2 regions of the Bacillus sp. YC2 genome follow, and region 2 is predicted to be linked to the other one. Evidence: a T-box and tRNA genes for the amino acid it is inferred to sense, from the RefSeq annotation. Region 2 holds a T-box; the other holds one or more tRNA genes.
The links. A T-box is a leader RNA that pairs with one kind of tRNA and senses whether it is charged. The one in region 2 lies ahead of thrS (threonine--tRNA ligase), so its partner is inferred to be a tRNA-Thr.
Positions count from the first base shown of each region.

Region 1: it encodes a tRNA-Thr, which carries the amino acid that the T-box ahead of thrS (threonine--tRNA ligase) is inferred to sense. The anticodon was not compared.

Region 1 covers NZ_JAHXDO010000006.1:18,871-34,691, reverse strand. Annotated here, with positions in the region: gene skfF (sporulation killing factor system integral membrane protein) at 1-433, opposite strand, end outside; gene skfE (sporulation killing factor ABC transporter ATP-binding protein SkfE) at 426-1,148, opposite strand; gene skfC (sporulation killing factor biosynthesis protein SkfC) at 1,167-2,657, opposite strand; gene skfB (sporulation killing factor system radical SAM maturase) at 2,654-3,886, opposite strand; gene skfA (sporulation killing factor) at 3,953-4,120, opposite strand; gene glmS (glutamine--fructose-6-phosphate transaminase (isomerizing)) at 4,686-6,488, opposite strand; gene glmM (phosphoglucosamine mutase) at 6,926-8,272, opposite strand; gene cdaR (CdaA regulatory protein CdaR) at 8,290-9,726, opposite strand; gene cdaA (diadenylate cyclase CdaA) at 9,719-10,540, opposite strand; gene rsiW (anti-sigma-W factor RsiW) at 10,712-11,338, opposite strand; gene sigW (RNA polymerase sigma factor SigW) at 11,352-11,915, opposite strand; tRNA gene KY305_RS11465 (tRNA-Gln) at 12,148-12,219, opposite strand; tRNA gene KY305_RS11460 (tRNA-Tyr) at 12,224-12,308, opposite strand; tRNA gene KY305_RS11455 (tRNA-Thr) at 12,329-12,401, opposite strand; tRNA gene KY305_RS11450 (tRNA-Val) at 12,407-12,482, opposite strand; tRNA gene KY305_RS11445 (tRNA-Glu) at 12,486-12,557, opposite strand; gene KY305_RS11440 (2-thiouracil desulfurase family protein) at 12,739-13,191, shown strand; gene KY305_RS11435 (GNAT family N-acetyltransferase) at 13,209-13,685, shown strand; gene murQ (N-acetylmuramic acid 6-phosphate etherase) at 13,785-14,702, shown strand; gene KY305_RS11425 (MurR/RpiR family transcriptional regulator) at 14,715-15,566, shown strand; gene KY305_RS11420 (PTS transporter subunit EIIC) at 15,582-15,821, shown strand, end outside.
Region 2 covers NZ_JAHXDO010000019.1:13,920-29,740, forward strand. Annotated here, with positions in the region: gene KY305_RS19070 (hypothetical protein) at 1-262, opposite strand, end outside; gene KY305_RS19075 (DUF948 domain-containing protein) at 331-633, opposite strand; gene KY305_RS19080 (3-ketoacyl-ACP reductase) at 758-1,474, shown strand; gene rtp (replication termination protein) at 1,802-2,170, shown strand; gene proC (pyrroline-5-carboxylate reductase) at 2,343-3,194, shown strand; gene proB (glutamate 5-kinase) at 3,236-4,336, shown strand; gene gltC (glutamate biosynthesis transcriptional regulator GltC) at 4,399-5,301, opposite strand; gene gltB (glutamate synthase large subunit) at 5,449-10,011, shown strand; gene gltD (glutamate synthase small subunit) at 10,028-11,509, shown strand; gene KY305_RS19115 (zinc-binding dehydrogenase) at 11,645-12,625, opposite strand; gene KY305_RS19120 (LysR family transcriptional regulator) at 12,744-13,625, shown strand; T-box leader at 14,022-14,247, shown strand; gene thrS (threonine--tRNA ligase) at 14,299-15,821, shown strand, end outside.

The DNA of each region.
Region 1 (15,821 bases), on a different contig from region 2:
AAAAGAGCCCTACAAAAGTTATGGATCGGCCTAGTAAATTGATATACTTACCAGACAGAAGCACAATCAATACATCACCAAGTATGGCTGAGATGATCCAAAGTAATGCCTTCCAAGTGACGCTGAAAAATAAAACACTATACACAACTTTTGAAAAAGATGTGGCAGTGCCATAAAGCCACATGACATCTGCCATTTGACTTGGTAATCGATTTGAAAAAAGGCCAAATGCCGTATAAAGGATAAAAACACCTGTAAGCACCCAACCACCAATACTCATATCCCATGTCGCAGATCTAGAAACAAAACTTACTTGAAATCCGATAGCCCCAACAAAAAGGAGCATGATCAAAAAAGGCATTTTTTTTTCCTGACCTTGACTGACAAAACGCCTTTTTGACTGAAGCCATAAAAAAGAAATGATATTATTCATCTGACCATTCCCCCAGAAGACGAATCACTTCTTTTCTCCATTCCGCTTGTTCATCTTCGAATTGAGGAACATTCAAACTCTGCATGAGTTTGCCGTCTCTGATTAATATCACCCTGTCAGCTGTCTCTAACACAAACTCTAGACTATGAGTTGATACAAATGCTGAGCATCCTTGATTGGTTTTGGTTTTTAACCAGTTAGATAGCCACTGTTTTGATGGGATATCAAGGCCCACAGTCGGTTCGTCTAATATATACAGCAAAGCGTCTTGAACAATCGCCCCCGCCAAGACAACCCGCTGTTTTTGGCCTCTTGACAGCTGACCACACAATTGGTTTGCTTTCTCCTCCAAGTGCACTTCCTTCAATGCATGATAAACCCTTTCTTTTAAATCCTTTTTACCTGGATGATATCCTCTGGCCCTGAACTGAATATGTTCAGCAGCGGTTAAAGCGGGATACAGATATGGCTGATCAGGAATAAGCGCGACTTTTTTCTGAACATTTATATGCCCTGGAGGAGAACCCTCAATGAGGATATCTCCTTTATCCGGCTTATAGAGACCTGTCAAACATCGAATTGTCGTTGTTTTTCCAGCTCCATTTGGCCCCAGTAGCGCCACGATTTCTCCTCGTTGTATTGAGAAAGACAAATGTTCAATCCCATCACCATTCCGATAGCATTTGCTTAAATTTTGTACTTGCATCAATTGCATCAAATCTTCTCCTAATCATTAGAGTGAAGTATGCTTTGGCTTATCATGATGCATATGTCTCTGAAGCTTAAACTGCCACAGCGGCATACAGACGAGTACTAAATTATGAATGAAATGAGCTGCTAATACACAAATAAAACCAAATTTGATAAAGAGAACTCCCAGAAAGCAGCCGAATATAAATAGATGCAGCCAACGTATCCACCTCGGGTCATATCCAGTTACTTGGTGCATCACCGCCCATAAAAAGGAAGATACAATGATGGAGATGATGATATTTCCACTCATCCACCAAATGACTGGAATCATTAACAGCCGATAGATGACCTCTTCTCCAATCGAACTTTGTATGCTCATATTCAATCCTTGCCTAAAGGTAAAACCTGATAGAAAGACGGTTCGGTTAGAAAGCTCAGGAGAAATTCGTAAATAATGCTTTTTCTCCAATAAGTTAAACAACAGAGAAGTCACTCCCAAACTAATGAGCCCTGCTCCTATTCCATAGAAAATCTGAACCAATGGTTGTTCAAACGTTTTCCATCCAAAATCACCAGCAAGTGCATTTCCTGCCAATGAACATATAAATACTACAAATCCTGTTAATAATCCTGTAAGAAGTGTAGACAAAACACCTAACAAACTGACCGTTTTGACACTCATTCTTGCATCATAAGCATTTACAATTGTCAATTGAATATCTTCTTTTAGCGTCAATGACTGGCATATTATAATCAACAAACCCAGAACAAAACTGATGATTATGCTTGTTTGAACATCCATAAATACAAGGATGAGAATCGCAAGGACCATCGCTGCAGCTGAACCCAACATACCAGATACTCCGAATGTCGATTCCACTTGTTCATCTCGAATGACTTTACCCATTTGATCAGTTAGTATTTCTTGTTCAGTCCCAATATAAGAAATTCGGCCGCCCTGTAATTCAACTGTCACCTTGAGCCGAATATCTCCCGCTTCCGCTATGTACCAATAAGTACTGATCTCTCGAAAATCCTCTTCCTTTTTACCAGTACCTGTAATGTTTGCTCTAGACCAAAGTCCATCAGGCGAAGCCATTAACCTCTGCTTGAATGTCTCTGGAGAAACTTGTTCTAACTTCCCCGAAAGAGACTTTTTCGGAACATCCGCATAAAAAAAAGTGATTTCTCGATTGGCATTGACACCAACTACAAATGATTGATTTTGGTGAACGAAACGAACTCTCCATGATTCGACCAACCCAACATCATATAAAACCTTTCTATTTTTCTTAAGTATGCCTAAGTGATGAAGTTTATTCACTGTATCGTGGTCATACCAATATACCGAATAAAAATCCCAGTTCTCTACATCAATCCCAACAAACTCTTTTATAAATTGAATGCTTATTTCTTTTGCCTCATCTTTGCTTAAGAGTAGTGAAGCAATTGTTGGAGGTTTAAATTTAATAAATAACAGTAATCCAACAACTGCTAAAATACTCCAGAATACAAATGATAGACTATTCATTCCTGAATCCCTGCCTTGACTTCTTTTTGAAAAGGCAAGTCCGGTTCAGATAGCTCAATTTTCCCTATACATTTGCAATTTTTAGCTTCACATTTTAACTGAAGCAAACGAGCAGGTGAACCAATGTACGCCATGCTATCTTCTAAAATATGCCCTAGTGGCAAATCTTCTAATTGGCAAGGAGTTACGTATCCATCTGCTCTAATATACCAAGCAAGATATCCTGGTGTACAAAAATCTGTTGTGAAAGAACTCTCTTCGTTCTCCCAATCAATTATATTCAGGCGATCTCCCCATTTATGACGTGCTTCCCTAAGCTGCATTTGAACCATTTCTTCAAAATCAATATCCAAAGCCTTATAGCCTTCTGTCGCACGTCCAACAGATAACGTTTTTCCTGCACGAAAGATAAAAGCACCCGCATTGGCACATTGCTCCACCACATCTGATACTTCACCAGCATTGGATTCATTAATGGTCATAGCAACAATCACTGGAATGTTTGCTTCAGATAATTTTTTAATGGTATTCATACTTTCTTTAAAGCCGCCTTTTCTGCCTCTTAATTGGTCATGCGTATTATCCATACCATCAATACTAATCTGTACAGAAACATTGCCTAAGTGACTAAGTAATTCTACTTCTTCATCTCGCCAATTCAATCCATTACTAAATACATTCACATTGGTAAACAACGAACTTGCAGCAACGACTAATTCTTTAAACCCTTTGATCAGCTTTGCCTCTCCCCCGGTCAGCGTAATATCAGCAACCCCATGGGATGCTAGCTTTTGCATAACCAATATCCATTGTTCACTAGATAGTTCCTGCGGATATGGTTTACCTGAACTGGCATAGCAAAATGAACAACTTAAATTACAAGCATTTGTCAACTGCAAGGTACAACTAATAGGTAAATATGAATCTAGCGAACCTGAAACATGTAAAGGCTGATCTAACAGCCCTTGTGTCCAAGCCTCCGTAAATGGATGGGCACTAAGCTCTTCTTTTAATAGTTCAGCACTCATCTCTTCTTTTTTCATAATTTCCCAAATGCGTGCCGTTTTGTGGAGGTTTTTGTTTTTTGATAACAGAAACGCCAACTGTGCTCCACGTCCACTGAGTCTAAAATAAAACATACTTTTTCTATCAATCATTACAGCACCATGAGGCTGTAAATGAACCGCTAACTCTGGTAAATCAAAATCTTTAACACGATCATTTAACATATAAAATCCCCCTTAAGAGAAAATAAGGAGTATAAGCAAATATGCTCTACCCCCTATTCTCAAATGTTAAATTGCTTTCATAGCAGGATGCGGAAGTGCACAAACACGTGTCATAGCAATACTCTTCGAGGCCCAACAGCCCATACAGCCTGCAGCCTTCACAATCGAAGTCCCTCCTGGTTTTGCAAGGCCTTTTTTACTCACAGATTCCCATTCTTTTTGGTTTCTTTTCATAAGTAAAACCTCCTCTCAATTTTGCATAGAGTCTATAGACATATCTTCCATGCGCTCCGATAATACCAGATTGCATTTGTCGAAGTAAGGGGAATTTTGTATTTAAACCTAAAAAATTCTTTAAATTCCTATAATTAGTATTTATTATATTAAGACTTTAAAATAAAAAAGTATCGAAAAGATCTCCTCTCGAAAAATACGCCAAAACGGCGACCAATTTTGATAGAAAAATACCGATGGCTAATAGAATGCAAAAAGAAACTATACCCGTAAAAAAGTTTTACATATAGAAAACTATGTGTTAACGATGGCTATATTTAAAAACACAAAAAGCAACCTCTGGGAGGAATTAAATCAAGAGGTTATTTTTAATCAAACTTTATTAATTTTATCCAAACAATGACTTTAGTTAATCGAAGTCAAACCCTCCTCTAATTTAAATAAAATATTCATACTAAAAACCCCTTTGGCTCAACATATCCAAAGGGGTGAAACCGTTCAACTTTTTACAAACGGTACGACTTTATTTTAAAAACCGCAGTTTAACTGGACAAACAAATTTATTTTACTCCACAGTAACACTCTTCGCAAGGTTTCTCGGCTTATCAACATCACACCCGCGATGCAGCGCAGCATAATAAGCAATCAGCTGCAATGGCACAACAGAAACCAGCGGAGCAAGCGCAGGATTGACTTCCGGCAGAACGAATCTGTCATCCGCGTCGTCCAGGCCTTTCAGCGAGATGATGCATGTGTTCGCTCCGCGTGCCGCAACCTCTTTCACGTTTCCGCGAATGCTTAGGTTGACGTGCTCTTGTGTCGCCAGCGCAAAGACCGGTGTCCCTTCTTCAATCAGAGCGATTGTTCCGTGCTTCAGCTCGCCGCCTGCGAAACCTTCCGCTTGGATGTAAGAAATCTCTTTCAGCTTCAGCGCGCCTTCGACACATACGAAGTAGTCAAGGCCGCGGCCGATGAAGAAAGCGTTTCTTGAAACAGTCAGGTACTCACGCGCGATCATTTCCATTTCGTCCTTCTGGTCGCAGAGGGCTTCCATGGCGTTTGCAGCGATACCTAATTCTTTAACTAAGTCAAAGCCGATGTCAACGCCGTTACGTTCTGCTGCTACGGACGCAAGGATCGCTAAGACGGCAATTTGGGCCGTATAGGCTTTTGTTGAAGCAACGGCGATCTCAGGGCCTGCGTGCAGAAGCAGCGTGTAGTCCGCTTCACGGGAAAGTGTTGATCCCGGCACGTTTGTGATCGTCAGCGCTTTGTGCCCTAACGCTTTTACTTGAACAAGCACGGCGCGGCTGTCCGCTGTTTCTCCGCTTTGAGAAAGGAAGATGAAAAGCGGCTTCTTAGACAGAAGCGGCATGTTGTAAGAGAATTCACTCGCTACATGCACTTCAACCGGTACGTTTGCCCACATTTCAATATATTGTTTCCCGACAAGGCCTGCATGGTAGCTTGTTCCGCATGCCACGATATAGATGCGGTCCGCTTCCGCTACGGCGTCAGCGACATCGCCCGCCACGGCAAGCTTGCCGTTTTCGTCTTGATACGTTTGGATGATTTTGCGCATCACAAGCGGCTGCTCATCCGTTTCTTTTAACATGTAGTGAGGGTAAGTGCCTTTTTCAATATCACTGGCGTCAAGCTCAGCGATATAAGACGCACGTGTCATGATGTCACCGTCTAGGTTTTTAATCACGACTTCGTCTTTTGTCACAATGACCATTTCTTTGTCTAAAAGCTCCACATATTCATTCGTTACTTGAAGCATAGCCATCGCGTCAGATGCCACGACGTTAAATGTATCTCCAAGGCCGACTAATAGAGGACTTTTGTTTTTTGCGACATAAATGGTGTCTGTGTTTTCACCGTCAAATAACGCAATTGCGTAAGAGCCTTTTAACAGGGTAAGTGTTTTGCGGAACGCTTCTTCTGTCTCGAGTCCTCCAGTCACAAATTGCTCGATCATTTGAACGACTACCTCAGTGTCTGTATCACTTTTCAGTTCAACATTTTCAAGGTATTCGCGCTTCAGCTGAACATAGTTCTCGATCACACCGTTGTGAACAAGTGTAAAGCGGCCGAGTGCGCTTTGATGCGGGTGAGCGTTCAGGAAGCTTGGTTCGCCGTGAGTCGCCCAGCGTGTATGGCCGATTCCTGCTTGAGATTCAACAGTTGAATCCACCACTTCACGAAGGTCGGCGATGCGGCCTTTTTCTTTGTACACATGCACGCCCTGCTCGTTCGCCACAGCGATACCGGCAGAGTCATAACCGCGATACTCAAGCTTCTCCAATCCTTTTAACAAAATCTCTTTCGCATCAAGCTGACCGATATAACCTACAATTCCACACATATTTTCTTCCTCCTAAAGGTGTAAAAGGAGACGAAGAAAGTCAGATAACAAGGGGACTTTCCATCGTCCCCTCCCACATGTTTTTTTGGAAGATCATGTGATTTCTCTTTGTTCGGAGAGTCGCCTCTCCGGTTTGAAGAAATCCTTACGGCTGTGATCTAACATAAATCAGCCGGGAGGCATCCGCCGAAAATTCGATAACCTCCATCCTCGTCAACTAAGCCGTTTTTCGGGCGCTTAGTTCGGGCGCTATAATTATAAAGATGCAAACAAACAATGCCGCCTTTCCTGAGAATGAAAAACAAAGGCTGAACAAGCTTGATTTTACAACATGTGCCAAGGACGGTCAATTATTTTTTGCTGCCCTTGGCATCATGTATTACTATCATTTTATGCCAATCCTGCTTGTCTTGTTCGCTCTCTGTTTATAAACTTCGCTACTCCGCTCCCATTTCTGTCCGCACGACATCCACAATTCTTGTGACATATTCGTCACAAAGTTCTTTTGTTCTCGCTTCTGCCATCACGCGGACGAGCGGCTCGGTGCCTGAAGGGCGCACTAAAATCCGGCCATCGCCGTTCATTTCTTTTTCCACTTCAGAAATAACAGCCTTCACCTTAGCATTTTCTTCAACCTTGTATTTATCCGTCACTCTCACATTCACTAACAGTTGCGGGAATTTTTTCATTTCATCCGCAAGCTCTGAAAGGGTTTTTCCGGATGCCTTCAATGTATTGACCAGCATAATCGCTGACAAAAGGCCGTCGCCGGTTGTGTTGTAATCAAGGAAAATAAGATGTCCCGACTGCTCGCCGCCGACATTGTACCCGTCTTTTTTCATCGCTTCCACGACGTAGCGGTCGCCGACTGCCGTTTGAACGCTCTTGATGTCTTCTTTCTCAAGCGCTTTGTAGAAACCGAGGTTGCTCATCACGGTTGATACGACTGTATCATCCTTCAGGCGTCCTTCTGATTTTAAATACTTTGCGCATATGTACATAATTTGGTCGCCGTCGACAATGTTTCCTTTTTCATCAACGGCAATCAGACGGTCGCCGTCTCCGTCAAACGCAAGGCCGATATCGGCTTTTTTTTCTTTGACGAAGGCACTTAACGCTTCCGGATGCGTAGAACCGACGCCGTCATTAATATTTAATCCGTTCGGTGACGTTCCCATTGTGGACACGTCCGCGTCCAGATCAGCAAACAGGTGTGTCGCGATGGACGACGTAGCCCCGTGGGCGCAATCAAGCGCTACATGAATGCCGGTGAAATCTTCGTCGGCAGTCTGCTTTAAAAATTGCAGATATTTTTGAACGCCTTCAAAGTAATCGTTCACAAGCCCGAGCTCCGCACCAGTCGGTCTCGGCAGCTTATCCTCCGGTTCGTCCATCAAGCGTTCGATCTCTGCCTCCTGCTCATCAGAAAGCTTAAAGCCGTCACCCCCGAAGAACTTAATTCCGTTATCCTGCACAGGATTATGAGAGGCGGAGATCATGACGCCCGCCTCTGCATCCATTGCCTTCGTTAAATAGGATACGCCCGGCGTGGAAATGACGCCGAGACGCATGACTTCAGCTCCGATTGATAAAAGTCCGGCGACAAGGGCTCCCTCCAGCATATGTCCGGAGATACGTGTATCGCGGCCGATCAGTACTTTCGGGCGCTGTTTGTCTTTTGTCAGGACATACCCGCCAAAACGCCCCACTTTAAAGGCCAGCTCTGGCGTAAGCTCGCTGTTGGCAACACCTCTTACACCATCTGTTCCAAAATACTTGCCCATTTTGTATCGCTCCTTTTTCATTCTGTTGAAGAAGAACCAGCGTTTGATCCGTCTTCATTTTGGTCTTGATTTTGATCCTGGTTTTGACCTTTATTGTTATCGCTGTCAGTGTCGTCTTCCTGGTTTTTGTCTTTGTCATTTGTATCTCCGCTGCTGCCGTTTTGATGATCGGAATTGGCGGGGCTGCCGTCATTTTTATTTGAATTTATGCTTTTCTTTGATGTCAGCTTTATTTTGGCGGTCTTTTTTGACAGGGACCATGTGATGTTTTGCGGCCCGTTCACTTCAAGCTTTACTGAATGCTCTCCGTCATTTAAGTCTGAGACATTGGCGTACAGCTCAATATCTGATTTCTTCAATGCCTTAATATTGTCCGGAGAGCCTTTGGCTGTGACGTTGACCGTTTGCGATTTCGGATCGAGAAACTCAATTTGCTGCGAGCTGCCCAGTCCGACCGTCTTAATCGCGACATCATCAAAATCCTGCTTGTCTTCACTGTCCACCTTAACATGAAGCGTAATTTTTTCAGGTGAAACCTTTGTAACACCCTTCGGCAGCGGAATGTCCGCGTCTATGTCCGTATCCTTATCAATTTTGCTCAGATCAAGCGAGACGCCGTCAATGAATTCAAGTGAATTCAAGACATCCTGCGGGCCGTAAACCGTCACTTCGCTCGGGCTTGAGTCGATACTGGCGACACTCACTCCGTCCGGAAGGCTTCCCTTTCTTTCAATTTTAAAAGGGAGCTTTTTGCTGGGGCTTGCCACCGGAACGGTCACTTTAATCACTGACGGTTCAACATCAACAGGAAGTGCGTTTCCGTCTTTGTCATAGACAGTCACCTTCACTTCCTTTTCAATCGTCTCATCTGCATTTTCAAGGTTCACGGATGCTTTGACAAGTGAAATGTTATCAATCACATTTTTGGAACCGGTAATCTGCACGTTTTTCGGACTGATGATCGGCTGCTGCGGAGTATACCCCGTTTTCATCTTGCTTTTATTGTAGTATTCGACGTCAACGGGAAAACTCTCAGCCGTTTTTTCCTGAATCGTGACTGTCGTGACTGACGGATTAATGGATATCGTCAGGCCGTCCGATACGTTTTTAGCCTTCAGCTCGACTTTATGCGTGCCCGTTTTCAGGTTATTCATATCAGCGTAAATCTCAAAATTCTTCGTCTGTCTCGCCTTTTTCACCGCGCTTGTAGAACCTTTGATAGTGACATTAACCGTCTGAGGAACACCCGTGACGACGTAATTCGCTTCATCATAATACGCTTTTACGGGAATATCAGTCAGCGTAGCCTCGTCTGTTGTTGATGTCGGAAAGAAAGATTCCCCGGGTTTTTTCGGAGTCGGCGCCTGGTTGTTGTTAACCGCAACATAAAGCAGCAGCGCAAAGAGCAATGCAATGATCTTTACAGCCCAGCGGTTGTTTAAGAATTTATCCATTTTTCTTGCCCCTCCAGTACCAGCGGTTAGAAGAAGTATCTCTGGCGTTTTTCTTAAACTCGGCTTCGAGCATTTCTTTCAGTTCGTCTTCCGTCAATTCTCTGTGAAGGTCTCCGTTTCTGGCCACACTGATGCCGCCAGTCTCTTCAGACACAACAATGGTTAAGCTGTCCGTCACTTCACTGATGCCGACGGCCGCTCTGTGCCGTGTCCCAAGCTCCTTTGAAATAAACGGGCTTTCAGACAGCGGCAGATAACACGCCGCGGCAGCAATCTCGTTATTCTTCATAATGACCGCTCCATCGTGCAGCGGCGTATTCGGGATGAAAATATTAATCAAAAGCTCCGAGCTGACCTTCGCATTAAGCGGAATGCCCGTCTCGATATAATCTCCCATTCCCGTATCACGCTCAATCGCGATGAGAGCGCCGATACGGCGTTTCGCCATGTAGCTGATGGATTTTGTAATCGCTTCAATTGTTTTCTGCTGCGCTTCCTCCACGGGCGTGCCGCTTCTTGAAAAAAACCGCCCCCGGCCAAGCTGTTCAAGCGCCCTTCTCAGCTCAGGCTGGAATATAATAATAATCGCTAAAAATCCCCATGTTATCGCTTGGTCCATCAGCCACTGCAGTGTGCTGAGTCCCAAATATGAACTGGCCATCCGGACTAACACGATGACGACGATTCCTTTTAAAAGCTGAACCGCCTTCGTTCCGCGTATGACCATGATTAATTTATATATCACATACCAAACAAGGAGAATATCAACGGCATTGCCGAGGTATTGCAAAAATGGGATGTCCTCAAAAGCCATTTCCTCGTCCTCCAAGAATTCAGTCATTTCGTTTTGTTATGGATTGTGCTGTATGAGCATATGTACTTCACATAGCGTGCTCATTATACCACATTTTGATTTCCCAAGTGAAATGAGCCTCCGCCCGATGCTTATTTTACATAGAAAAAAAGAGTAAAGCGAAAACTCGCTTTACTCATCTCCATTTGGGTCCAATGCGCTGATGGCACCTTGGCCCGCCGATTTCAGTTCATACCAAACCCAGTCAAACAATTGGTTAATTTCTTCAATTTGCCCGGTGACTTGTCCGGCTGAGGCCATGTATTTTTCTCCATTTACCACGGTCACATCGCCGTCTACTTTTCCTTTAATGATCAGCTTGCCGTTTTTCACAGTGACATCGCCCTTTACGGTCTCGCCTTCAGGAACGGTAACCGTGTGATTCTGGACGACAAGATTCGGCTGTTTGGACACGCTGAAATTGTGGTCATTATGCCAGCTGTTGAAAAAACCGCCGCCCATTAAAATAACAAAAACCGCTGCGGCTGCAATCATCGGATGTGTTCTGAACCATCTTTTTACAGAAGCGCGTTTCTTCTCTTTTGGGAGATTCGCCATGACGTTGGCAGTAAAATCAGCAGGGGCTGTGACATGCGATGTGCTCCTGACGAGCGCAATGGATTTCTCCATTTCGTGAAAATGCCTTTTGCAATTCTCGCATGACTGCAAATGTTGTTTTAATACGTTTTCATCTTCAGGAAGGATATCTCCATCAAGATGCTTATGCATAAGCTGCACAACCTGTTCAGGACAGCTCATTTCATCACCCCACTTAAAGATCCCTTAATTGTTTTCTAAGAGCCTCTCTGCCTCTGTGTATCCTTGTCTTTACCGTGCCGACAGGGATATTCAGAATCTCGCCGATTTCAATTAATGAGAGTTCGTCAATATACTTTAATACAATAACCGTTCTGTACTTGTCAGGCAGCTTTAATATTTTTCTCTGGATCGTGTCTGACAGCTCCAATGACAGCACAGCGTCTTCAGGGAGCACACCGTCCGCGGCAATTTGCGAATACATCGTCAGGCCCTCTGCTCCCGCTACCTCTGCATCCAGATAATAATCAGGCTTTTTTTTACGAATGCGGTCAATAGTCAAATTGGTCGCAATTCTGTAAAGCCACGTTGAAAATTTCCGGTTTATATCGAAGCTGTCGATATTGACATACGCTCTGATAAACGCTTCCTGCGCAATATCCTCCGCTTCGTGAACATTGCCGAGCATGCGGTAGCATAGCTGATATATCTTGTCTTTGTACAGATCAACGATGTCTGCAAACGCATTTTGATCGCCTTTTTTGACTTGCTTGATTCTTTTTCTAATCATGTTTTCCATGTTTTATCTAACCTCTGCCCTTCACCGGTCTGTATGTATACGTCGTTTGTTTTAAAAGGTTTCATTTTTTTGATAAATTTATTTTACCAAATTTCAGGCAGGGTGTAGATGGAAAATACAGAATATACTGCCTTAACAGCAGCTTAAAAATAGTATATCCGATGAACAATCAGAAATCGAAGTAATTCTGCAATGAAAAAAAGACACCCTTTTCAACAAAAGGTGTCCGTGACTGGGCTAGCTGGATTCGAACCAACGCATGACGGAGTCAAAGTCCGTTGCCTTACCGCTTGGCTATAGCCCAATAATGGTGGAGGGGGGCAGATTCGAACTGCCGAACCCTGAGGGAGCGGATTTACAGTCCGCCGCGTTTAGCCACTTCGCTACCCCTCCGTATTCTATTTGAAAAACAGTGCCGGCCAGAGGACTTGAACCCCCAACCTACTGATTACAAGTCAGTTGCTCTACCAATTGAGCTAGGCCGGCAAATATGGTGGAGGATGACGGGCTCGAACCGCCGACCCTCTGCTTGTAAGGCAGATGCTCTCCCAGCTGAGCTAATCCTCCATATGACCCGTACGGGATTCGAACCCGTGTTACCGCCGTGAAAGGGCGGTGTCTTAACCGCTTGACCAACGGGCCGTTAAGTCTGCTTCGAGCTGACAAAAGTTATTATATACAGGTTGTACCCCATTTGTAAAGAGGAATTTTATTTTTTTTATTTTCAAACTTTTTTACCCGTTTTTTAACTGAAAAACTCTTCTCTCTCCTCCCATTTATTTTATGATAGATCTATCACAGCATATTGGAGGAATCAATTCAGATGATCTTAGTCAGCTCTTGTCTCGGCGGCATTGAATGCAGATATAACGGCTCTCACGCCGCATCCAAAAAAATCCGCAGGCTTGTGGAAGCAAAGAAAGCTGTTATGGTTTGTCCCGAACTTCTGGGCGGCTTCACCACTCCCCGCGAACCGGCGGAAATTATCGGCGGCACAGGCGAAGACGTGCTGAACGGCACGGCAAAAATCGTAACCGCATCAGGCGAAGACGTAACAGCTTTATATATGGACGGCGCGGCCAAAACATTAGCGTACGCAAAAGAAATAGGGGCCGACACGGTCATTCTAAAAGAAAACAGCCCGTCCTGCGGCAGCAGCTTCATCTATGACGGTACATTCTCAGGCCAAAAAATAATCGGCGACGGCATCACTTCCGCCCTTTTAAAACAGGCAGGCTGCCGCGTTATATCAGAAAATGAGCTTGATCAATTGTAATAAAGGAGAGATCTGCCTTGGACGTAACTCTGTCCTTCTATAAACCGGAACACTTAGACGACCTGAACGGTTTCGTCCTGAATGAAGAAGATAAGAAATTTTCCGCTCTCCCGCGGGATGTCCTGACACAAGCCATCGTCATCCGGGACCGTTATCCGGCAGTCATTTTAAACGGCGACCGTCCCGTCGGCTTTTTTATTTTACATACATCCAAAGAGACCCTATCCCCGTATTCTAACAATGCTTTTGCCATTTTGCTGAGCGCTCTGTCCTTACACGCGCCGCATCAAGGAAAAGGCTATGCCAAACAAGCTATGATGCAGCTTCCCGCTTTTGTCAAAAGCTATTTCCCGTGGTGTGATGAAATCGTGCTCGCTGTTAATCAATTCAATCTTCGTGCAAAACACCTTTACCAGACAACTGGCTTTATTGATAAAGGACGCCGCAAAATCGGCCCGATTGGAGAACAATACATTTTGCATCATTTTTTATGAAAGCGTTTGAAATTTTATTTCACAAAAAACCGATTTTTATTGAAACATTATGTCAAAAGCCCATATACTTCAAGTAATAAATACTTGGGAGGTAAACATATGACAGACCGGCTGAACATTCACAAACTGACGACAGAAACAAGAAATCCGCAAACCGCTTCTATCCATCAAGCAGACACAATGGAAATCCTTCAACTCATCAATCAAGAGGATTACAAAGTCGCAGAAGCCGTGCAGCAGGTTCTTCCGGATATCCAAGCCGCAGTCGAATTCGCGCATGAATCATTGCAGAAAAAGGGCAGGCTGATTTATGCGGGGGCAGGGACAAGCGGCAGACTCGGCGTATTAGATGCGGTTGAATGTCCGCCTACCTATAGCGTGAGCCCTGAGACAGTCATCGGTCTGATGGCCGGAGGAGCAGACGCCTTTTTGCGTGCTTCAGAAGGAATAGAAGACAGCGAAGAAGCCGGAGCTGACGATATAAAATCCATAGGTCTTACCGAAAACGACACGGTCATTGCCATTGCAGCAAGCGGGCGGACGCCGTATGCGGCAGGCGTACTGAAATACGCCAATACAATCGGCGCCAAAACCGTTGCACTGACATGCAACAAACATTCACTCATTGGCAATTATGCTGATCACAGCATCGAGGTCATCGTCGGCCCTGAAGTGATTACAGGCTCAACACGAATGAAAGCGGCAACAGCACATAAAATGATTTTGAACATGATTTCCACAGCCGTCATGGTGAAAAGCGGCAAAGTGTACGAGAACTTAATGGTGGACGTCCATGTCAGCAATGAAAAACTGAAAGAACGGGCGATCGGCATCATCCAAACGATAACGGGTGCCCCGTACGACACGGCAAAAGAAACACTCGAAACCGCCGATCTCCACGTCAAAACAGCGATTGTTATGCTGAAAACCAATTCGGATGAAAAACATGCCGCAGCATTGCTCAAAGAAGCAGGAGGCTTCATTGACAAAGCCATTGAGCACCATCATTCCATGTAAGGAGAGACGCAATTGGCCAACGGCGGATTATCAATTATTCAGGCAATGAAGCACAAGCTCCCCCCGTCAGAACGCAAGCTTGCCGACTATATTTTACAGCATCCCCATGAGACGGCCGATAGCACTGTCCATGACGTCAGCGCCTCTGCCGGCACAAGCGGAGCAGCCGTTATCAGGTTATGCAAATCACTCGGCTTAAAAGGATTTCAAGAGTTGAAAATGCGAATCGCAGGAGACTTGGCAAAGCCTTCAGCCCAAGGCTACAGAGACATTCAGCCGAATGAGCCGCTCAGTTCCATTTCTGAGAAAGCGGCAGGCAATGCCATCCAAGCCATCCAGGATACTGCCGGCATCACAGACTATAAAACACTCAAACAAGCGGTATCAGCACTATCACAAGCCCGCGCCGTCCACTTCATCGGCGCAGGCGCTTCAGGACTTGTCGCCCGGGATGCCCAGCAGAAATGGCTCCGCGTCAATAAACAAGCGACTGCTTTTTCCGACACGCATCTCGTCGCGTCATTAATCGCAAACGCCGGCAAACGGGATATTGTATTTGCCATATCATTTTCAGGAGAAACTCAGGAAATAATTAATCTCGTTTTATTGGCAAAACAAAAAGGCATACAAACCATAAGCCTGACAGCATTCAGCCAAAACGCAATCTCATCTCTAGCGGACATTTCTTTATATACCGCACACTCAAATGAAGCGCCTTTTCGCAGCGCCGCCACTTCTTCCCGGTTAGCCCAGCTTTTTATGATTGATATATTGTTTTTAGGCATGGCCTCGGAGGAATATGAGGAAACCATCGGATATATTGATAACACAAGAGAAGCCATCCGATTGATGAAACACACATAAAGAGGAGGGGTTTTGATGCGCAAAGACGAAGTTTACAATACGTTAGCCAGAGACATCTTAAAGCATTGCGGCGGGCCGTCTAATATTTCAAGCTTCACCCACTGTATGACACGTCTGAGGATTACGCCTTTTGACAAGGACCAAACAGACATTGAAGCGTTGAAACAGCTCGATGGCGTCATCGGCGTAGTGGAAGCCGAAACGCTTCAGATCATTCTCGGCGCAGGAGTCGTCAATCATGTCGCCGCCGCTTTC
Region 2 (15,821 bases):
CTATTTGCTCCAGAGAAGCGCCGCTTTTTAAAAGATTTGCTGCAGTGCTGTATGCTCTTTTCATCTGCGAAAAGCCGGGGGTAATCCCGGCAATGACAATCAATGCTTGGGGATTGATATATTCATTATGAGGAGAATAAAACATATCCAATTCTCCTTCCCGAAAAAGGCGGTATGGAGGGGTCAGTAAGTCTGACTTTGTAAATGGTCCTGTTTTAATCTGATTCAAATAATGCACAAGCCGCTTACGGTCGCAAATCATATTATCCCTCCCGAAACATATCAATCCCTTCTATTTTTAATCAATAAGGCCGATTACATTCAAGATCATCATCCGCTTTTTCCGGCATTCCAGAGTATTTTTAGAACGTGAGGCGTTCCTTTTACCTCAGCTGCTGTCTGTTGAATGGCCGTTTTTTTGATGAAAATATCCTCCCGCAGTTCTTTTTGTTTTTGCGACAACAAGCCGGCCTCTGTTTTGATCTCTTCAATGGCCGTCTGCATGGTGCCTGCTGTTTTGTTCATCTTTTTTAAAGCCGGGTCCATTTTCTTCTTGAAGCGCACGGCCGATACTCCTAAATAAATAAGTGCGGCTGCTGTCAAAGCTGCACTCGCATATAAAATGATCATTATCTGGTCACTCCTTTTTTCTCTTTTTACCCTAAAATAAGGCTTTGAATCGTTTTATTTGCGAATTGTTTTTTTTCTCCTTATAATGTGAAATCGTACATAAGGAAAATCAGAAAGGGTGACAGGCATGGAAAGCTTACAGAATAAAACGGCTCTTATAACGGGTGCGGGCAGAGGAATCGGACGCGCCGCCGCTATTGCTTTGGCAAAAGAAGGAGTCAATATCGGTTTAATCGGCCGGACTGAGGCAAATGTCGAAAAGGTTGCAGAAGAAGTGAGGGCCTTAGGAGTGAGGGCTTCCTTTGCTGCTGCAGATGTGAAAAATCAAAAAGAGGCAGAACAAGCTGTCGCAGCTGTGAAAAATGAACTGGGTGCTGTTGATATTCTCATCAATAATGCGGGAATCAGTAAATTCGGCGGATTTTTAGATCTGTCGCCTGAAGAGTGGGAAGAGATCATCCAGGTCAACTTAATGGGTGTATACCATGTGACCCGCGCTATTCTTCCTGAAATGATTGAGAGAAAATCAGGAGATATTATTAATATTTCCTCTACAGCAGGCCAAAAAGGCGCAGCAGCTACAAGTGCTTACAGCGCTTCAAAATTCGCCGTTCTCGGCTTGACTGAATCTCTTATGCAGGAAGTCAGAAAGCACAATATCCGTGTCAGCGCGCTGACGCCGAGCACTGTTGCCAGTGACATGTCAATTGAATTAAATCTGACAGACGGCAACCCTGATAAAGTAATGCAGCCGGAGGATCTTGCAGAATACATGGTGGCTCAATTGAAATTACATCCGCGCATCTTTATTAAAACTGCCGGTTTATGGTCAACAAATCCTTAATGAGAGGGACCTGTCTTAATGACAGGTCTTTTTTATTGCATTCGAAACGGTCCATCGGCGCTGCTGATCATCTTTTGAAGGGAATGTTAATAGATCAAAAGACTTGTTTTCTGGATTTCCGTAAACGGAAGAATGAAATATCGGCACAAACAGGTTATAATTACACTAAATAAACTATGTACCAAATGTTCATTATTTCAATTTTTCCCTCTAGCCATAAAAACAACAAGATACAAATAAAACTGATACAGCATATAAAAAGGGAAACAGGCGTCTATAGAGAATATTTAGTAAATGGAATTATCTGTAAAGGGAGAGGTGCACATATTGAAAGAAGAAAAAAGAAGTTCGACCGGTTTTTTAGTCAAGCAAAGGGCCTTTTTAAAGCTCTACATGATTACAATGACAGAGCAGGAACGCCTTTACGGACTCAAGCTTTTGGAAGTGCTGCGTTCTGAATTTAAAGCAATCGGGTTTAAACCGAATCATACCGAAGTTTATCGCTCGCTCCATGAACTTTTGGATGACGGCATATTAAAGCAAATAAAAGTAAAAAAAGAAGGAGCCAAACTTCAGGAGGTCGTCCTCTATCAATTTAAAGACTATGAAGCCGCAAAACTTTATAAAAAACAGCTGAAGGTTGAACTTGACCGCTGTAAAAAGCTGATTGAAAAAGCAATATCCGATAATTTTTAATCAGCACAGAACACACCCGGGCCGGGATCGTGCGGTGTGTTCTGTGATTCATTATACATAATGGCAGGCAGGGGACAATACATATAATAAAACCTTCAAACTTGACATCAACTTCTGACGTGGTAACATGTAAAACGTGTGAAAATTACGAACAAAAATGCGAACAAAGGAGATGTTACCGATCTTAGATCAAAAGAAAGTTGCTTTTATCGGAGCAGGATCAATGGCTGAAGGAATGATAGCAGGCATGGTCCGTGCCAAAAAAATTTCTAATCAAAACATCTGCGTGACAAACCGCTGTAATACAGAGCGTCTGGCTGAACTTGCACATCAATACGGAATTCAAGGCGTCACTTTTGACAGCATGAAAACCGAAGACATTGATGTATTTATTTTAGCTATGAAGCCGAAAGATGCTGAAAACGCTCTGGCCACGCTGAAAGCGCGTATTCAACCCCACCAATTAATCCTGTCGGTTCTGGCCGGCATTACCACCTCATTTATACAACAATCATTGCATGACCAACAGCCGGTCGTCAGGGTGATGCCCAACACCTCCAGCATGATCGGCGAATCGGCAACAGCCGCGGCGCTTGGAGACCATGTGACTGACAGCTCGGCGAAAATCGCTGTATCCCTGCTTGAATGCCTGGGTGAAGTGTATGTGATCAAAGAAGATCAAATGGATATTTTCACCGGCATCGCCGGCAGCGGACCGGCTTACTTTTATTATTTAATGGAGTTTATCGAAAAAGCGGGGGAAGAAGCCGGTTTAAACAAACGGCTGTCCCGGCAGATCGGTGCGCAAACATTATTAGGCGCGGCTAAAATGCTGATCGAGACGGGAGAAAAGCCAAATGTGTTAAGAGAAAACATTACCTCTCCAAACGGCACAACGGCAGCGGGCCTCAGTGCGCTCCGTTCAGAAGGCGGAGGGGAAGCCATCGCCAAAGCGATTAAACACGCAACCGAACGTTCCGCAGAAATCAGCAAAACGATAGAAAAAACAGCAGCAACACTATAAAAAGAGAAAACAGGAGTGATACAGTGGCGTCTCGGGCCAAGATGAAAAGAGTCGTTGTCAAAATCGGAAGCAGTTCACTGACGAGCCTGCATGGAGAAATCAGCAGAAGGAAATTAGAAGCATTGGTGGATCAAATCGCACAGCTGAAAGACAGCGGATATGAAGTGATTTTAGTGTCCTCGGGTGCGGTTGCAGCAGGTTATCGCAAGCTTGGGTTTATACAAAAGCCGGAAAGCCTTCCTGAAAAGCAGGCGTCTGCTTCAATCGGGCAAGGGTTATTAATGGAGGCTTATTCAAAATTGTTTTTAGCGCACGGTTATGTCGCTTCCCAAATTTTAATCACCAGAAGCGACTTTTCCGACGAGTATCGCTACCACAATGTCCGCAATACGATGAATGTCCTTTTGGAACGCGGCATCATTCCGATTATTAACGAAAATGACACCGTCACCGTCAACCGTTTGAAGTTCGGCGATAACGATACGCTGGCCGCAAAAGTGGCCGGTTTAATCGATGCCGACATGCTTGCAATTTTATCAGACATTGACGGACTATATGACGATAATCCGCGCAGCAATCCGAACGCAAAAAGAGTCAGACATGTAAGTGACATTACGCCTGAGATTGAAGCAAGCGCGGGAGAAGCCGGGAGTGAAATGGGAACGGGCGGCATGCGATCTAAGCTTGACGCTTTTAAAATCGTCATGGCCTCCGGAATTAAAGGCTTTCTCGGGCAGGCAAACGCTCCTGACATCTTACTTCAAGCGGTAGAAGAAACGGCCGAAGGAACTTATTTTGAAGCGGAAGGAACACTTCCGTTGAACCATAAAGAACAATGGATCGCGTTTAATTCCGGCCCGGAAGGCGAAATTGTAATGGGAAAAGAAAGCAGCCGCCATGCAGCAAACGGAAATGTTTCCCTATCGCCGAAAGACATTGATGGAATTAAAGGTGAATTCAGCAGCGGAGCGGTTGTCAGGCTGCTGGATCAACAGGGTGAGGAGCTCGGACTCGGCATTGTCAATTATTCTTCAGCTCAGCTGCAAACATTAAAAGAAGCGCCTCACAAACAAGCGGATCAATCAGTTATTGATCCAGAAGCGTTTGTCTGTCACGTTGAACTGTCTATACCGATCTGCTGACCTAATATGAAAAGAAAGACAAAGAAACCCGAAGCTTTCATCTGGAAGCTCGGGTTCTTTATTTATTGATATTGCTCAAGTGTGGAGAAAAATTGAATGACAAAATGATAAAAATCGTTCGCAGAGGGAGCCAGGTCTCTGTTTTTTGGTTTAATAATGCCCACGGTCCGTTTCACTTGGGGAAATTCAATCGGGATTTTGACCGTAAACCGGGGAGTGGTTTCTGTAAAAGTGCTTTCGGGTAATAAAGTAACTCCCATTCCCGCGGATACCAATCCTTTAATTGCGTCTAAATCCTCGCCCTCTGTCGACACAAGCGGTGCAAAGCCCGCCTGTTTGCATGCGTCAATCGCCATATTGCGGAGAATGAATCCGTCAGGGAATAAAACGAATTGATCGTTTCGCAGATCAATTAAATGAATATTTTTCTCTTTGGCGAGCGGATGATTGAACGGAACAAGCGCGTAAATTTTTTCTGTGAATAATATATTGCCTGTTATGTCCGGAAAATCCGTCGGAACAGGGCCGAGCAGCGCTGCGTCAATATCTCTGTTTCTTACCGCATCAATTAAAAACTTATAAGACCCTTGGCGCAGCAAAAATTCAACGTTCGGATATTCCTCTTTAAATGCAGAAATTACTGTCGGCAGCAGCTGGCTGGCAAGGCTCGTGGGAAAGCCGATTTTGACGGTCCCGCGGTTTGGATCGAGATATTCATCAATCTGTTCCTTCGCGTAATCGATGGCCTTCATCGCCGTTCTCACGTGCTCTAAAAACTGCTTGCCGATCGGCGTCAGCTTAATATTTCTGCCTTCCCGTTCAAACAAAGTGACCTTCAGTTCTTCTTCAAGATTTGCAATCTGCCTGCTGATGGCGGATTGAGCGACATGCAGATGATCAGCCGCTTCTGACACATGTTCTCTTTCGGCTACCTCCATAAAATACCGAAGCTGGCGCAATTCCATTTATGTCTCACACCTATCTATCTCATTTTGAGATCTATTTGATCTAAATTATATATTGTTTATATTGTTTTGAAAACTTACAATGAATTTAGAGTTGTCAGATTTTATGACCGGTAATTAACGGAAACTGATCGGGGGAGAGGAATTATGACTTACAATCAAATGCCAAAAGCTCAAGGTCTCTACCGTCCGGAATTTGAGCATGATGCATGCGGAATCGGCTTATATGCCCACCTAAAAGGGAAGGCTTCACATGACATTGTCAAAAAAGGACTGAAGATGCTTTGCCAGCTAGACCACAGAGGAGGTCAGGGCAGTGATCCGAATACGGGTGACGGCGCTGGCTTAATGGTTCAAATCCCTGATGCTTTTTTTAAAAAAGAGTGCGGAGAAATGAAACTGCCGGAAAAAGGGCGTTACGGGGTAGGAATGGTCTTTTTCTCGCAAAATGAAGAAGAAAGAAAAAAAATCGAAAAACAGGTTAATACATTAATCGAGCAAGAGGGGCAAACCGTTCTCGGATGGAGAACCGTGCCTGTTAATGTCGGAAAAATCGGAACAGTCGCGCAAAGTACATGCCCGTATGTCCGTCAAGTATTTATCGGTGCCGGCGGCGAATTAAAAGACAGTCTTGCTTTTGAACGAAAGCTGTATGTCATTCGGAAACAGGCGGAAAATTGGGGCGCAGCAGAGCAGCTCGATTTTTACTTTGCAAGCCTGTCAAGCCAGACGATTGTTTATAAAGGTTTGTTAACGCCTGAGCAGGTTGACGCGTTTTATTTGGATTTGCAGGATGAAGCATTTGTATCTGCATTTTCGCTTGTACATTCACGATTCAGCACGAATACATTCCCTACATGGGAAAGAGCGCATCCAAACCGTTATCTCATTCATAATGGAGAAATCAACACGCTCCGAGGCAATATCAATTGGATGAGTGCGAGAGAGCAGCAGTTCGTATCAGAAAGCTTCGGAGATGACCTTCAAAAGGTTCTTCCGATTTTGAATGCCGACGGCAGCGACTCATCCATACTCGACAATGCTTTTGAATTTTTCGTCATGGCAGGACGGAAGCCGGCGCACACGGCAATGATGCTGATCCCTGAACCGTGGACGGAAAACACCCATATGTCAAAAGCGAAAAGAGCTTTTTATGAATATCACAGTTCTTTAATGGAGCCGTGGGACGGACCGACCGCCATCTCGTTTACGGACGGAAAACAAATCGGCGCCATCCTTGATCGCAACGGCCTTCGTCCGGCTCGCTACTATGTGACTAAAGACGATCATATCATTTTCTCATCTGAGGTCGGCGTCATTGAAGTAGAGCAGGAGAACATTCTGCATAAAAAACGTCTTGAGCCGGGGAAAATGCTGTTAATTGATCTGCAGGAAGGCCGGATTATTTCTGATGAGGAAGTAAAAACAGAAATCGCCAATGAATTTCCGTATCAAAAATGGCTTGAGGAAGAATTGGTTCAAGTGAATCCTGATCCGGAAATCCGGGAAGAAGAACAGTTCGCAGATCTTCTCGTCCGTCAAAAAGCATTCGGCTATACGTATGAAGACATCCAGAAATATTTAATTCCCGTTATTAAAGAAGGAAAGGATCCGCTCGGTTCGATGGGAAATGACGCGCCGCTTGCCGTGTTATCAGATCGCGCCCAATCATTGTTTAATTACTTTAAACAGCTTTTTGCACAAGTTACAAACCCGCCGATTGACGCGATCCGTGAACAGCTTGTGACATCAACGGTGACATGGCTCGGGGCGGAAGGCGATCTTCTTCATCCGAGTGAAAGAAATGCCCGGCGCATCAAGCTGTACACTCCTGTATTATCGAATGAGCAGTTTAATGCGCTCAAAACGATTGTACACCCTGATGTGAAGAGTGAGAACATTCACATGCTGTTTTCTGACGATCTTGAGAAAGGCTTAAAGGAATTGTTTGATCAAGCGGAAAAAGCGATCAATCAAGGCGTGTCCCTTTTAATCTTGTCCGACAAAGCAATGACTGAGGAATTGACGCCGATCCCGCCGTTACTGGCTGTCAGCGCGCTGCATCAGCACTTGATCCGCCAAGGCCTCAGGACAAAAGCAAGCATTATCGTTGAATCAGGCGAGGCGCGTGAAGTTCATCACTTTGCCGCTCTCATCGGTTATGGGGCGGATGCGGTAAATCCATATTTGACATATGCCACATACAAACAGGAAATTGATGCAGGACGGCTTGATATCAATTATGAGGAAGCTGTCAGCAAATACGGCAAAAGCATTACAGAAGGCGTCGTAAAAGTGATGTCAAAAATGGGTATTTCAACAGTTCAAAGCTACAGAGGCGCCCAAATTTTTGAAGCGGTCGGCATCAGCCAAGGCGTCATCGACCAATACTTTACGGGTACTGCATCTCAGCTTGGCGGTATCGGCATCGAAACGATTGCAGAAGAAGCAAAACAGCGCCATCAAGCGGCATACAAGGATGATTACAGTAAAACGCTTGATTCAGGAAGTGAATTCCAATGGAGAAACGGAGGAGAGCATCACGCTTTCAACCCGAAAACCATTCATACCTTACAATGGGCATGCCGAAAAAATGATTACAGCCTGTTTAAACAATATTCTCATGCAGCAGATGAAGAGAGGATCGGATTTTTACGCAATCTATTTGCCTTTCAGGAAGACCGCAAGCCTTTAAGAGTGGAGGAAGTGGAATCGGCCGCATCAATCGTTAAGCGTTTCAAAACAGGCGCCATGTCATTTGGTTCATTGAGTAAGGAAGCTCACGAAGCATTGGCAATTGCGATGAACCGACTTGGCGGAAAAAGCAACAGCGGGGAAGGCGGAGAAGATCCGAAACGATTTGTCCCTGATGAAAACGGTGATGACCGGAGAAGTGCAATTAAACAAATCGCGTCCGGCCGTTTCGGTGTAAAAAGCCATTACCTCGTCAATGCGGATGAATTACAAATTAAAATGGCGCAAGGGGCAAAGCCTGGAGAAGGCGGCCAGCTTCCGGGCAATAAAGTATACCCTTGGGTAGCTGATGTTCGCGGTTCAACACCGGGTGTCGGATTGATTTCACCGCCTCCTCACCATGACATTTATTCAATCGAGGATTTGGCGCAGCTCATCCACGATTTGAAAAATGCGAACCGGGATGCGCGAATCAGTGTCAAGCTGGTATCAAAAGCTGGCGTCGGCACCATTGCCGCCGGAGTCGCCAAAGGCACGGCAGATGTCATTGTCGTCAGCGGTTACGATGGGGGAACGGGCGCTTCGCCGAAAACAAGTATTAAACATACAGGCCTTCCGTGGGAGCTCGGCCTTGCAGAAGCTCACCAAACACTGATGTTAAACGGATTGCGGGAACGCGTCGTATTAGAAACGGATGGTAAGCTGATGACAGGACGCGATGTCGTCATGGCTGCCTTGCTCGGCGCAGAAGAATTCGGGTTTGCGACAGCGCCGCTTGTTGTGCTGGGCTGTGTCATGATGCGCGCGTGCCATTTGGATACATGTCCGGTAGGTGTCGCTACACAAAATCCGGAGCTTCGCAAAAAATTCATGGGCGATCCTGATCACATCGTGAACTACATGCTGTTTGTTGCTGAAGAAGTGCGTGAATATATGGCGCAGTTAGGCTTTAAAACACTTGATGAGATGATCGGACGGACTGACGTTCTTCAAGTCAGCGAACGGGCAAAAGCACATTGGAAAGCCGGTCAGCTTGATTTATCCACGCTGTTGTATCAGCCTGAGGGCATCCGCACTTTCCGTACGGCGCAAAATCATAAAATTGATCAGTCCCTTGATATGACCGCCATTTTGCCGGCAGTAAAAGACGCGATTGAAGCCGGCAGGGAAGCGGAAGTTGAAATAAAGATTAATAACACAAACCGTGTAGCCGGAACCGTGACAGGAAGTGAAATTTCAAAACGCTACGGAGCGGAAGGGCTTCCTGATGATACGATCAAACTTCATTTCACAGGATCAGCCGGACAAAGCTTCGGGGCATTCGTTCCTAAAGGAATGACGCTTCATTTGAACGGGGATTCAAATGACTACGTAGGAAAAGGACTTTCCGGCGGGAAAATTATCGTGAAAGCACCTGATGCATTCAACTGTGAAACACAGGATAACGTCATTATCGGAAACGTAGCCTTTTACGGAGCGACAAGCGGAGAAGCCTATATTAACGGGCGTGCCGGAGAACGATTTGCGGTCCGCAACAGCGGAGTCAATGTCGTTGTTGAAGGGATCGGAGACCACGGCTGTGAATACATGACAGGCGGACGGGTTGTCATTCTCGGAGAAGTCGGCAAAAACTTCGGAGCAGGTATGTCAGGCGGAATTGCATACGTATTGGCTGATGACGCCAAAGCGTTTAAACGAAAATGCAACCTTGAAATGATTTCATTTGAAAAACTGACGCATGAGACAGAGATTCAAGAGGTTAAAGCGATGGCCGAAAAGCATGCGGCGCTGACAAACAGCCAAAAAGCAGCAAGCCTGCTGGACAATTGGGATGAAACCGTCCAAACCTTTATCAAAATCATTCCGAAAAATTATAAGCAGATGCTCCTCAGCATCGAAGAACAAAAAGCGGCGGGCTTATCAGAGGAAGACGCGATTATGTATGCCTTTGAAGCCAACACAAAACAGACAAAACAAGCGACGTCCCAAGGTCAAAAACAAGCGGTAGTACAGTAAGGAAGGGGAGAGGAACATGGGGAAACCAACTGGATTTATGGAAGAAAAACGAGAAAAACCGGCTGAGCGGGACCCTCTCACTCGCTTAAAGGATTGGAAAGAATATTCCGCTCCATTTTCAGAAGAAGCGTCAAAACGGCAGGGGGCGCGTTGTATGGATTGCGGCACACCGTTTTGTCAAATTGGCGCTGATATAAACGGCTTCACTTCCGGATGTCCGATTTATAACTTAATACCTGAATGGAATGATCTCGTGTACCGGGGCCGCTGGAAAGAAGCCTTAGAGCGTCTCCTTAAAACGAATAACTTTCCGGAATTCACCGGACGGGTCTGTCCCGCTCCTTGTGAAGGATCTTGTACGCTGGCCATCTCAGATCCTGCCGTTTCAATCAAAAATATTGAACGGACGATCATTGATAAAGGCTTTGAAAACGGCTGGATTCAGCCGCGAATCCCTGCGAAGCGCACAGGGAAAAGAATCGCTATTGTCGGCTCAGGCCCTGCAGGTCTTGCAAGCGCCGATCAGCTGAACCAAGCAGGTCATTCTGTAACGGTATATGAGCGCGCTGACAGAGCCGGCGGCCTGTTAATGTACGGAATTCCGAGCATGAAACTTGATAAAGACATCGTCGAACGGCGCATTAAGCTGCTGACGCAGGAAGGCATTGATTTTGTGACAAACACAGAAATCGGCGTCGACATTACAGCCGATGAGCTGAAAGAACGGTATGATGCCGTTATTCTGTGCACAGGCGCCCAAAAACAGCGCAATCTGCTGGTAGAAGGCCGGGAAGCAAAAGGCGTCCACTATGCCATGGATTACTTAACATTAGCCACCAAAAGCTATTTAGATTCTAATTTCAAAGACAAACAATTTATAGACGCTAAAGGTAAAGACGTTATCGTTATCGGCGGGGGAGACACAGGAGCCGACTGCGTAGCTACCGCGTTGCGTCAAAAAGCGCGCAGCGTGCATCAGTTCGGCAAGCATCCTAAGCTTCCTCAGGCACGGACGAATGAAAATATGTGGCCTGAACAGCCGCACGTCTTTACTCTTGAATATGCATATGAAGAAGCACAAGCGAAATTTGGGAAAGACCCGAGAGAATACTCAATCCAAACGACAAAAATGGTTACTGATAAACAAGGCCGCTTAAAAGAACTTCATACGATCCAAATGGAGAAAGTCAGAAATGATTTCGGAAAATATGAGTTCCGCGAAATTCCTGGAACCGAAAAGGTATGGCCTGCACAGCTTGTCTTTATCGCCATCGGTTTTGAAGGCACCGAACAGCCGTTGTTAAAACAGTTTGGCGTTGATTCAGCAAATCATAAAATTAATGCAGCATATGGGGAATATAAAACAAATGTTGACGGCGTTTTTGCTGCAGGGGATGCAAGAAGAGGCCAAAGCTTAATTGTATGGGCAATTAATGAAGGCCGTGAAGCGGCGCGCGAAGTCGACAGTTATTTAATGGGGAGCACTGTTTTACCGTAAATAAAGGGGATTATTTATAAAACCGGCTGATGGCAGCCGGTTTTTCTGTGTGACAATGAAACCTCTTTCTTCCTTCATCATATAAAAAGCTCATCAATGAATGAAGGAACGGGTGCCAGCCCGCTCCTCTTCATTCTATTCATTAAAGACAAATCCGAGGTTTCCGAATTGCTGTCCCTGCTTCATCCTGGTAAATGCTTCAGCCGCCTGTCCGAGCGGATACATACGATCAATAACGGGTTGAATCTTATGAAGCTCTATAAATTCAATCATTTCCGCAAACTCCTCACTGCTTCCCATCGACGTGCCGAGGATGTTGATTTGCGGGAAGAACAATGAACGGATCGGAAAGTCAATATGATCGCCTGAGCTGGCGCCGAAGGTTACAATCCTCCCGTTCGGCTTGATGATATTGAAATAGTTTTGGAACAAGGCGGGACCTACACTGTCAAGGATGATATCAGCCTTTTCGCCTTTCAGTGCTCCGGTCCAATCTCCATAACTGTCTATTGCGCCGTCCGCTCCGTATGTCAGAGCGGCGTGTTTTTTCTCTTCACTGCGGGATGTGACGCTGACAGCCGCTCCAATCGCTTTTGCCATTAACAAGGCGTACGTTGCGACACCGCTTCCGATACCCGGGAGAAGAAGGTGTTCCCCTTTTTTTAATTGCCCTTTTGTAAATAATGCGCGATAAGCGGTTAATGCTGATAACGGCAGCACGCCGGCTTCTTCCCAGGAAAGGCGGGTTGGCTTTTGAACGGCATTTTCCGCAGGAATGATCACATATGGAGAAAATGTTCCGTCTGAAGGACCTCCTAAAATGTCGGGAACCTGCGGTACAACCTGAATTGTTTTCCAATTCAGCACCGGATTGATGATGACCTCTGTATGGAGCAAATGTAAAGGAACGCCTTCACCTGTTTCTGTAATGATCCCCGCTCCGTCTGAACCAAGAATAAATTCAGGATCTCCTTTCCTATGTTTTTTCAGTAAAAACAAATCGCGGTGATTTAATCCGGCTGTTTTCAGTTTCACTTTTACTTCTCCGTGCCCGGGCTGTCTGTCAGGCACTTGTCTGAAATCAAACCCATTTTCTTGTATGGTAAGGGCATTCATTATTTTTTTCTCCTTTATTATTGATGAGAAAAATTTTACATGCAGTTTCATTTTGAGTAAAATAAACAAAATTGATGGCTGGTTATCAATAAAAATCATAGCAGGAAGGTGTCCTTATATGGAAAGCGGAGACTTAAAAGTGTTTCAGGCTGTCGCTAGGGCAGGAAGCATTTCTAAAGCGGCGAAAAGCCTGCACTATGTCCAAACAAATGTAACAAATCGTATTCAGCAGCTGGAACGGCAATTAAACACGCAGCTTTTTTACAGGACGAACAGGGGAATAAAGCTTACGGCTTCAGGTGAAAGTTTATTGAAAGATGCAGACCGGATACTTCAGTTGCTGCAAGACGCACAAAAATCTGCACAATTAACCGATCTTCCGAAGGGCCCGCTCCGGATCGGATCACTTGAAACGGCAGCAGCCGTTTATCTCCCTAAGTTTTTTGCAGCCTATTATAATCGCTATCCCGAAGTGAATCTTTCATTGTCCACAGGTGATACGCACACCTTGGTGCAAAACGTTCTGCACTATGAATTAGACGGCGCTTTTGTATATGGGCCGGTTGTTCATGAAGATCTTAAGCAAATCGCTGTTTTTCAAGAAGAATTGGTTTTGATTTCAAGTGAACGGGAAAGCGCTTTGCAGAACATGCTGCAGCAGCCGATTCTGTTTTTGGCCGCAGGCTGTTCACACCGCCAAAAAATAAAAAGCTTTCTGGAAGAAGAGGGAATTACCACTGATAAAATCATAGAATTCGGAACGTTAGAGGCCATTATAGGGGCGGTGGAGGCGGGGATGGGAGTTTCTTTTTTACCTGCATCTGCATGCCGTTATTTTAAAAACAGAGAGAATATTTATCTTCATGAGCTGCCTGAGGGCTTTCGGAATATGAATATATCGTTTATTTACCGGCATGATTTGTTTTTAACACTGGCATTTGAAAAAATGCGGGATGAATTGGAAGAAATGTCTGATAACAGTGTTTTTGAAGAGCTGTGAGTACAGGAAGAACTGCCTATTCCGAACATGCAAAATATTTTTTTAAAGGAAAGACTTTCTTTTTCAAAACAATTATGTATAATAAAATAAAGATTTCAGACGAAACTGTTTTTAATGGGAAAACAAAAATGTAAATCTGCGATGATAAGGACATGAGTCATTCTAACCGGCATACAGAGAGGGAGGGCGCCGGCTGAGACCTTCCCGGCACGAAGACTGACTTACCGCCTTTTGAGCTGTATTGGTGAACTGATGAGTAACTGATACCGTATAGCCGCGTTACGGCAAAAATGAGCCGTCACTTTAATGTGGCGGGAATTTGGGTGGAACCGCGGGTCTGACACACACTCGTCCCTTGTTTAAGGGATGGGTGTGTTTTTTATTTTGACAGATTAGAAAATTGCGATGATAAGGATACGAGTCATTCTAACCGGCATACAGAGAGGGAGGGCGCGGCTGAGACCTTCCCGGCACGAAGACTGACTTACCGCCTTTTGAGCTGTATTGGTGAACTGATGAGTAACTGATACCGTATAGCCGCGTTACGGCAAAAATGAGCCGTCACTTTAATGTGGCGGGAATTTGGGTGGAACCGCGGGTCTGACACACACTCGTCCCTTGTTTAGGGATGAGTGTGTTTTTTTATTTATTATAAATAAAGGAGAGTCGAACCGTGAACGAGCAATATATTGTCATCACATTTCCGGACGGAAATCAAAAAAAGTATCCTAAAGGCGTAACGTTAGGGGAGATCGCGCAATCAATCAGCCCGAGTGTAAAAAAGACTTCAGCAGCAGGCAAGGTAAACGGGTCACTGTATGACCTTGGGCGGAGTATTAATGAGGACTCAGTGATTGAGCTGTGCAGCTTACAGTCAGAAGCGGGGCTGGAGGTAATGAGACATACAGCCGCTCACATTTTGGCACAAGCCGTAAAACGTCTGTATAAAGATGTCCATTTCGGAATCGGCCCTGTTATCGACAATGGTTTTTATTATGATTTTGATATGAAAGATACTGTAACGGCGCAAGACTTGGCGGCAATTGAGAAAGAGATGAACCGTATTATATCGGAAAAACCGGACATTATCCGTGAAGAAATCTCCCGGGAAAAAGCAAAGGAAATGTTTGCTGATGATCCCCTTAAACGTGAGCTTTTAGAAGAAATTCCGCTTGAGGATACAGTGAGTATTTACCGTCAGGGCGAATTTGCTGATTTATGCCGCGGTCCGCACTTGCCGTCTGCCGGTCTGATTAAAGCTTTTTCTCTTACACATGTGTCAGTCGCTTATTGGCGCGGCGACAGCAATCGTAAAGTGCTGCAGCGTATCTACGGGAAGGCATTTGCGACAAAAAAAGAGCTGAAACAGCACTTCCAGCTGATGAAGGAGGCAGAAAAGAGAAATCATCGAAAACTGGGAGCTGAATTAGACCTTTTTATGTTTTCAGAAGAAGCGCCCGGCATGCCTTTTTATTTGCCGAACGGGCAGTTCATTCGGAATACGCTCGAATCGTTTTTGCGGACTTTACAGAATTCTTATCAATATCAGGAAGTGCGGACACCGATGATGATGAATCAGCGGCTTTGGGAACGATCGGGGCATTGGGATCATTATAAGGAAAATATGTATTTTTCCGATGTCGATCATCAGCGCTTTGCGTTAAAACCGATGAATTGCCCCGGCCATATGCTGATGTTTAAGGATAAGCTCCGTTCCTATCGCGATCTTCCGATTCGGATGGCGGAATTCGGGCAGGTGCACCGTCATGAATTCAGCGGGGCGCTGAACGGTTTACTGCGCGTCCGGTCTTTTTGCCAGGATGACGCGCACATTTTTGTAACGCCAGAGCAAATTGAGGCGGAAATAGCATCAGCGCTTCAAATAATAGATGAGGTCTATAGTACGTTTGGTTTTTCCTATGATATCGAGCTGTCAACAAGACCTGAACATCATATGGGGAGTGAAACGCTGTGGGACCGGGCTGAAGGCGCATTAGAAAATGTCTTAAAAAAACTGGGTTGCAATTATCGTGTTAATCAGGGAGATGGAGCGTTTTACGGTCCGAAAATCGACATTCACATAAAAGATGCCCTGAATCGAAGCCATCAGTGCGCTACCGTGCAGCTGGATTTTCAAATGCCGGAAAAATTTGATTTAACATATATCGATGAAGAAAACAAAAAAGTCCGGCCTGT